Linked DNA regions of Colwellia sp. M166. The protein of the gene in region 1 interacts with the protein of each later gene in a pairwise test. Links are inferred from orthologs where the notes say so. Each region holds a gene or a part of one and is shown in the gene's direction. Other genes may lie near its edges.

Region 1 (4,703 bases):
TGTACAATGTGGTTTGAGCGACGTAAGTCGGTAAAACGTAATTGCACCTGTTTTTGTTGGTAAACATCACTGATACCGGTACTGAGCTCAGGACTAACAATGACATGTTTAATTGCTGTGCTACAGGCAAGCAGAAATACTGTAGTTGAACTGAAAAGTAAGAACTTAATTATTGATGATTTCATATGATACTCTTAAAGTAAATTAACGTTTTATAGCTGAAATGGTGACAAACTTGTCATTACTCGCGACAAGTTTTTCATTGCCAAAAATGCGTTTTAATTTTATATGATAGCCAAGCTGACGATTACCAATAATGCGCAACTCGCCCCCTTTTTTCAAGACTCTATGGCTGTCTTTAAACATCTGCCAAGCGATATGATCTGTGGTGGCGGTTTGTTGATGAAATGGTGGATTGCATAAAATAACATCGACGCTACCGCCCTCAACACTGGTTAAACAGTCATTTATTTGAAACTGACATTGCTCAAGGGTTGAGGGTAAGTTTTTCGTCAGGTTTAGTTTGGCTGATGCAATTGCCATGTAAGATTCATCAATAAAGAGCATATTTGCAGTCGGCTGTTTTGATAATACTTGTAAGCCAATGACGCCATTACCACAACCAAGATCAATAACTTGAGCACCTGCTGCAACGTCAGGCAGGTTTTGCATAAAATAGCGCGCACCAATATCAAGCTTTTCTCTGGCGTAAACGTTGGTGTGATTATTAATGGTAAACTCTGTGTTCTCTAATGGCCATGAGCTAAGAGAAGAGGCCAATAACGCTTTTTCATTATCTAATTGACTAAACACTAAACGCGCTTTCTTTACCGCTAGTGAAGTTTTGGTCGTGCCTAAATAATTTTCAAATAGCTTCAGTGTTGAACTATGAATTTCTTTTGCGCGATCAGCGGCAATGAATATTACTTCTTGGGAGAGTTGCTGCTTAATTTGACTTAATTGATAACATAACAATGTTTTGCTTTTAGGAATTTTGAACAACACGATACTGATGTCTGAAGGCAAATCGTCTAAGCTTGTTAGTAAGGTTAGGTTTTCATTTGATATGCCATTTTGCTGAAAATTATACTCAATACCTTGGTGGCTTAAAAATGAGTCGTTAACGCAATAAAGTTGATGTTGAGCTAAGTTGCAGCTTAAAGCGCCAAAACTATCATTAAATATTAAGATTTTATGTTTAGCGGATGTTAACTGCTCTTGTTCTAAGTAATTCAGCAGATATTCATCTGCGGCATCCCAAGCCTGTAAACTACGGTTCACTTGTCCGGTTGGGAATCGATCGAGGAAAAGGTTTTTGTCATTGATTATAAAAGGGCTGATCATAGCGATAAATACTTAGTTGGCGTGGCTGATATTGTGACAAAGTTTATCATTGTGGGCCAGTTAATTGCAGGTTTTATCGAGATAATGCGATTAAAACAGAGCGAGTGAGTGGCAAAGTGATGAATAAGGAGCTTATTGGTTTGAAAATACTTTTACCTGACGCTGATATTACTTATATTGAAAATTTTTATGCTAAAGATGAAGTATACAAACTTTTTCATCAGTTAGCGCAAACAGTAGCTTGGCGACAGGATGATATTCGAATGTTTGGTAACATCATGAAAATACCTCGGCTGCAAGCTTGGTATGGTGATCATAACTTACATTATCGTTATTCAAATATGACCTTGATAGCTAAGCCATGGACAGCGAGTTTATTATCCTTAAAAGCAAAGGTTAGTGATTATTGCCAGCATAACTTTAATGCGGTGTTAGCGAATATGTATCGTAACCAACATGATAGTGTTGGCTGGTATAGTGATAATGAGCCTGAGCTAGGTAAAATGCCGGTAATCGCCTCATTATCTTTTGGTGCAAAGCGTGACTTTCAGTTAAAGCATATTAAAACTCAAGAGAAAAAAACCTTATTCTTGATTCAGATAGTTTGCTGATCATGCAAGGCGAGACACAAAACTACTGGCAACACTGTGTACCAAAAAGAACTCGAATAATAATGCCGCGGATTAACTTAACTTTTCGAAAGATAACGCGCTAAAGTCACTTTTTTAGCCATAATTAGAAGATAAAAATATTAAAAATAACGCTGTCAGCCGTCTAGATAGATGGCATAATTACTGGCAACGACTAAAATTAAAGATGATCTATAACTCGATCAATCTTAGGGAAAATAATATGACAATAGAAGCTGTTATCGAAGAAAAATTACTGTCTGCTTTCTCACCACTTCACCTCGACGTAATAAATGAAAGTCATCAACATAATGTTGCACCGGGCAGTGAATCGCATTTTAAAGTTATTATCGTTTCGCAAGACTTTGAAGGTGAACGCTTAATTAAGCGCCACCGTGCAATTAATGCCCTATTAGCGACAGAGCTTGCTGATAGTATTCACGCCTTAGCGCTACATACCTATACTGAAAAGGAATGGAAAACTTATTATGCTGAGAATACGCCGCTTTCACCTAAGTGTTTAGGTGGCAGTAAAAAAATAAGCTAAATTATTCCCACACCCTTGGGAAGCCATCCGTTATTTCACTTCAGCCGTTAGTTTGATGACTGAAGTGATAAATACGTCAATTTTTACATAATACAATATTCATAAAAATGCGTGTTGAAAAACATTAAGCTAAGAGCTCAGTTTTGATTAAATAAAAGCTGTTAGAACTTTTACGGATAGTAATAAATAATAGAAATGTTAACTTTTATGGTAAAGGTAAGAGATTAATTTTGCAAAAAACTGACTAAAACCGGTAATATTTTATAAATATTAACCAATACTGTCGGATATTGTTACTGGTCGCACCTCATAAAAGGTAAAGCAAGAGTAAACTAGTCGGCAAAATTATATGCAGACTTTATATTTAAACAGTAAATTTAAGCTTGATTAATTTTAATTAAGTATTTTTAAACTCAAATTGTTGCTTTACATAATCTGTTACTACGATACGGTTATTGAGTGTTGCTAGTTATCATTATTACAGAGTGACGTTAAGAAGGTATAGTTATGGTTATTAAGCCAAAAATTCGTGGTTTTATTTGTACAAATGCTCACCCTGCCGGTTGTGCTGCACATGTTAATGAGCAAATTGCTTACGTTAAAAGTCAGCCTCAAGCGAGTACTAAACCAAAAAATGTTCTGGTTATTGGTGCTTCGACAGGGTATGGCTTGTCATCTCGAATTACTGCCGCTTTTGGTAATGAAGCTAAAACATTGGGTATTTTCTTTGAAAAGCCGCCTACGGAAAAGAAAACCGCCTCAGCGGGTTGGTACAACACAGCAGCCTTTCAAGCGGCGGCAGAAGAAGCCGGTTTATGGTCAAAAAATATCAATGGCGATGCTTTTTCTCATGAAATTAAAGCTAAAGCGATTGAAACGATTAAAGCTGAGTTAGGTGAAATTGACCTGATTGTTTATAGCTTAGCCTCACCACGCCGTACAGATCCTGACACCGGTGAGATCTATTCTTCAACACTAAAACCTATTGGTGAAAGTGTTACCACGAAAAATTTAAATACCTCTAAACGTATTATTGACTCAGTGTCAGTGGAAGCGGCTTCAGAAGAAGAAATACAAGGTACCATAGATGTTATGGGTGGCGCTGACTGGGAGCTTTGGATTAAAGCACTTAGTGATGCAGGTGTATTAGCTAAGGGTTTCAAAACTGTAGCTTATACCTATATTGGCAAAGAATTAACTTGGCCTATCTACGGACATGCAACCATTGGTCGCGCGAAAGAAGACTTAGATCGTGCTTCAACGGCCATCAAAACTTCAACCGCTGATATTAAAGGTGAAGCTTATGTTACCTCACTTAATGCGGTAGTAACGCAAGCCAGTTCAGCCATTCCAATTATGCCGTTATATATTTCAGCGATGTTTAAAGTGATGAAGGCTGATGGAACTTACGAAGGCTGTATTGAACAAATTCAAGGCTTATTCAGAGATAATATCTACGGTGAAAACCCAGTTATTGATGAAGCAGGACGCTTGCGTCAAAACAATAAAGAGCTTGAAGATAGTGTGCAAAAACGTGTTACGGATATCTGGAATACGGTCGATAGCGATACGATTGATCAACTTACCGATTACGTTGGCTACCATCAAGAATTTTTAAAATTATTCGGCTTTAGCGTTGCAGGTGTTGACTATGAGTCAGACATTAGCCCTGAAATTGTGATCAATAACTTACTTTAATATGCTACAGGTATTAGCTTAATCTTATGATAATCACTGCTCATTACAGAGACATTGATTGACAGATATTATTAAAAAAACCGACCAATCGTCGGTTTTTTTAATATTCAAAGTACGTTATATAGACGGTTAATTAACCTCAGCTCGGGATAAGAATTAATTAAATTGAACTAAGTGCCCGTTCCACGATCCGATCTTTCGACCAAGAAAAAACAGAAAGATAATAAGGAACGGGCATGAATAAACTAGTTGAAATATTCTGTGATGTCGATGATTTTTGTCGCGTATTTATCCCACAATGGGAGAAACAATTAATTGCTGATGGAAGTATCAAGCGAAATCGTCCATGCCGTATGGCTATGAGTGAGATAATCACTATATTAATTGCTTTTCATACATCAAATCATCGCGACTTTAAAAATTATTATAAAGGTTATATTGCTAAGTTTTATCGTTCACATTTCCCTAGCTTATTGAGCTACACT
Region 2 (3,600 bases), 3.4 Mb from region 1 along the record:
ACAAACTCCATTAATCCTTGGTTGGCTCGACATAACGCACCTGAATAGCTGTAGGCGTCAGGATCGTTTTGGGCAAAATGCTCTAATTGACGAATGTCTACTTTACCTACTAAGGCTGAAATATCTTGGTTGTTATCATCGCCAGGCTCGGTTTTAGCGACCGCAATTTGGTCAAGAATAGAAGGGTAAATTTTTATCACTTCAAATTTGCTGATATCGCCTTTGAATTCATGCAAACGCTTTGCGATCCAAGGTGACATGATAGTACTGAGGTATCGGCCTGGAATATTGTATTCTTGTTGCAAAATTTTACCGTCAGTATGAGCATCAAATAAGCAAAAGGGATGATCGTTGACCGGACTGCGCTCGCCGTTCGCACTCAGCACATAAATGGGCTCTTGCTGGATTAAGGCTTTTAATTTTTCAGCCAATGACGATTTCCCACCGCCAACAGGGCCGAGTAAATAAAGAATTTGTTTCTGTTCTTCTAAGCCCTGTGAGGCGTGAGTTAAATAAGCAACAATTTGCTCTATTGCTTCCTCCATGCCATAGAATTCTTTAAATGCTGGGTAGCGGGCAATGACGCGATTGGAGAAAATTCGGCTTAAACACGGTTCATTCGAGGTATCTATCATTTCTGGCTGACCAATGGCCTTTAATAAACGTTGCGCGGCACTTGCGTAAGTCATGGGGTCATTGCGACATAAACTAAGGAAGTCTTGTATTGAATAGCACTCTTCTTGTGCCTCATCGTAGCGTGATTGGAAATGTTGGAATATGCTCATAACCGCCTCCAGAAAATAATTCGTTCTGACTGAGCTGATAATTAGATCATACGAGAAATGTGACTTATCAAGCTCGATATAATAATTAGACCGCCTTTTACCTATTATCACTTTAAGTTTAGATGTAAATTTTAGAATTGGTTAAATAATAGTAAAGAAATTGTCAAAAAATATTGTTCAAGATGAAGTTATGTTATTGAATTTACATTTTAATTAAATGTCCAACGGTTGAAATTTAGGACAAAAAAAAGCCAGAAAAAAATTCTGGCTTTTAAAAGTAGAATTACACTACATAAGCAATATTAAGCGAAGTTTGCCGCCGCAAAATCCCAGTTAGCTAGTGCCCAAAAACCTTCCATGTAGCTTGGGCGAAGGTTACGGTAATCAATGTAGTAAGCATGTTCCCATAAATCTACTGTGATCAGTGGTGTAACACCTTCATCAGTTAATGGTGTAGCTGCATTTGAAGTATTAACGATAGCAAGGCTGCCGTCAGCGTTTTTCACTAACCAAGTCCAGCTAGAACCAAAGTTATTGATAGCGCTATCAGTGAATTTTGCTTTAAATTCTGCAAATGAACCAAAGTTTGCATTAATAGCGTCTGCTAATGCACCTGTTGGCTCGCCGCCGCCGTTAGGGCTTAAGCTATTCCAGTAAAAAGTATGGTTCCAAATCTGTGCAGCATTATTGAAAACACCTGCAGAAGATGATTTAACGATATCTTCTAAAGACTTTCCTTCGAAATCAGTACCTTCGATAAGACCGTTTAATTTTACAACATACGTGTTGTGGTGCTTACCATAGTGAAACTCTAAAGTTTCTTGTGAAATATGTGGTGCAAGTGCATCCATTGCATATGGTAGTGCGGGTAATTCGATAGCCATTATATTCTCCAGAGAGTGATTATAAAAAATTATTCTAATGCAAATTTAAAGAAGTAGTTTGTTTTTTTCTAAAACCTAGTAAACTACTCGGGTATTAAAGCTTACATAGTTTACTCAAGTATATAGGTATTACCATAGGTTTTATCAAGGCTATTATGTTTTAATATATAAATTTTTTGCTTTAGTATTTATTGTTCTGTTTATTTTGTCAGTTTTACTTTAAGTATTGAGCACCATAAGTATTAATTTTTGAGGTTATTATGGACACTATCGAACGTATTAAAGAACAAATCAGTGACAACACTATTCTCCTTTACATGAAGGGTTCACCAAAGTTACCTAGCTGTGGTTTTTCTTCACAGGCTTCTCAAGCGCTAATGTCGTGTGGTGAAAAGTTCGCTTATGTTGATATCTTACAAAATCCTGATATCCGTGCTGAATTACCAAAATATGCTGACTGGCCAACATTCCCACAACTATGGGTTGATGGCGAGCTTGTTGGCGGTTGTGACATTATTATGGAAATGTATCAGCAAGGTGAATTACAAACCTTGATCACTGAATCTGCCGCTAAGCATGGCTCAGAAGAAAGTTCTGAATAGCTATTGAATTATCACTTAACGCCACCATACTAGGTGTTGTTAACGTTAAATAACCCAGGTTGTTTTGAACTATCAATATCTGACTTGTGTTAGATTTGAACGTTCGATAAACCTAAACAATTATTTTAAAAATTGGAGAATATAATGAGTGTATTAGTAGGTCGTTCAGCACCAGACTTTACCGCAGCAGCAGTTTTAGGTTCAGGTGAAATTGTTGAAAGCTTTAACCTAGCACAAGCTATTAAAGGTAAAAAAGCCGTAGTATTTTTCTACCCACTTGATTTTACTTTTGTATGTCCTTCAGAGTTGTTAGCATTCGACCATCGCATGGAAGAATTCAAAAGCCGTGGTGTTGAAGTTATTGGTGTTTCAATCGATTCACAGTTCTCTCATAACGCATGGCGTAACACAGCGGTAAACGATGGTGGTATTGGTCCAGTTCAATACACTTTAGTTGCTGATGTTAAACATGAAATTTGTAAAGCGTATGACGTTGAGCATCCAGAAGCTGGCGTTGCTTTTCGTGCTTCATTCTTAATTGATGAAGAAGGTAATGTACGTCATCAAGTGGTTAATGACTTACCACTAGGTCGTAACGTTGATGAAATGATCCGTATGGTTGATGCTTTACAATTCCATGAAGATCACGGTGAAGTTTGTCCTGCAGGCTGGAACAAAGGTGATAAAGGTATGACAGCAACTACTGAGGGTGTTGCAGCTTACCTTACGGATAACGCAGATAAGCTTTAATATTTCAGCAAAACTGTTTGTTTTAAAAAGCCGCTTCTTGCGGCTTTTTTGTCTTTGCAATTTATTGGAAGCTCTATGAATTCATTGAAAAGTTGGATTTTATGACTATGCTAAAATAAAGCGCATGGTTATTTATACCAAGTCTATTAAGTTTGTTCCCACTCAGCGCTTATCAGCGTTTTGAGAACAATGATCATTTTGTGAATATAGTTATTCTATAGGTAAGAAATTATCGACGGTTATCGAACCGCTGGTAAGCTCCCGAAGGGTGATTTTAACAGGCTTACCGGCCGCGTTATTGATTTCGATAAGGTTCTCACAGGGATGTGAGTCATTAGAACAACGCAGGAGCAGTTGTCGAGAATAACCCTTACCTTCAATCAATGCCTTGCCTCTAAACCTTTTGAATTTCACTGAATGGGAAGAAACTTAGTAGAATTGGTCTTAGTCTATCTATCACTTAATGTCGTTTACGAGAGTGAGCTTAATTTGTTTAGTTTTGCTATCAGACAGACGATATGCAAGCGAATTAATACCATAAGGAATTAAGGTGTTTTATCCTAAAATTATTTATGAAAA

What was found. Proteins that work in one complex are often made in the same cells at the same time.
Region 2: the proteins of FGD67_RS05630 (region 1) and FGD67_RS20695 interact in binary tests that used the Escherichia coli proteins (3 or more experiments, as listed by UniProt). The link is inferred for Colwellia sp. M166 from one-to-one orthologs.

Annotation. Positions count from the first base shown.
Region 1 is NZ_CP040755.1:1,244,846-1,249,548, reverse strand. The notes cover bases 872-3,858. They hold FGD67_RS05630 (BolA/IbaG family iron-sulfur metabolism protein), read left to right. Parts: upstream 872-2,196; coding sequence 2,197-2,520; downstream 2,521-3,858. Other genes in these bases: fabV (enoyl-ACP reductase FabV), read left to right, coding at 3,028-3,858; FGD67_RS05640 (methyltransferase), read right to left, coding at 872-1,344. In the rest of the region: FGD67_RS05645 (YajG family lipoprotein), read right to left, coding at 1-185; more of FGD67_RS05640, read right to left, coding at 205-871; more of fabV, read left to right, coding at 3,859-4,218. UniProt on the Escherichia coli protein: Transcriptional regulator that plays an important role in general stress response. Has many effects on cell morphology, cell growth and cell division. Acts by regulating the transcription of many genes, including dacA (PBP-5), dacC (PBP-6), ampC and mreB.
Region 2 is NZ_CP040755.1:4,604,176-4,607,775, forward strand. Bases 858-3,600 are described here. They hold FGD67_RS20695 (Grx4 family monothiol glutaredoxin), read left to right. Parts: upstream 858-1,929; coding sequence 1,930-2,271; downstream 2,272-3,600. Other genes in these bases: sodB (superoxide dismutase [Fe]), read right to left, coding at 1,088-1,669; FGD67_RS20700 (peroxiredoxin), read left to right, coding at 2,416-3,021; FGD67_RS20705 (hypothetical protein), read left to right, coding at 3,572-3,600. Outside these bases: FGD67_RS20685 (PrkA family serine protein kinase), read right to left, coding at 1-785. UniProt on the Escherichia coli protein: Monothiol glutaredoxin involved in the biogenesis of iron-sulfur clusters.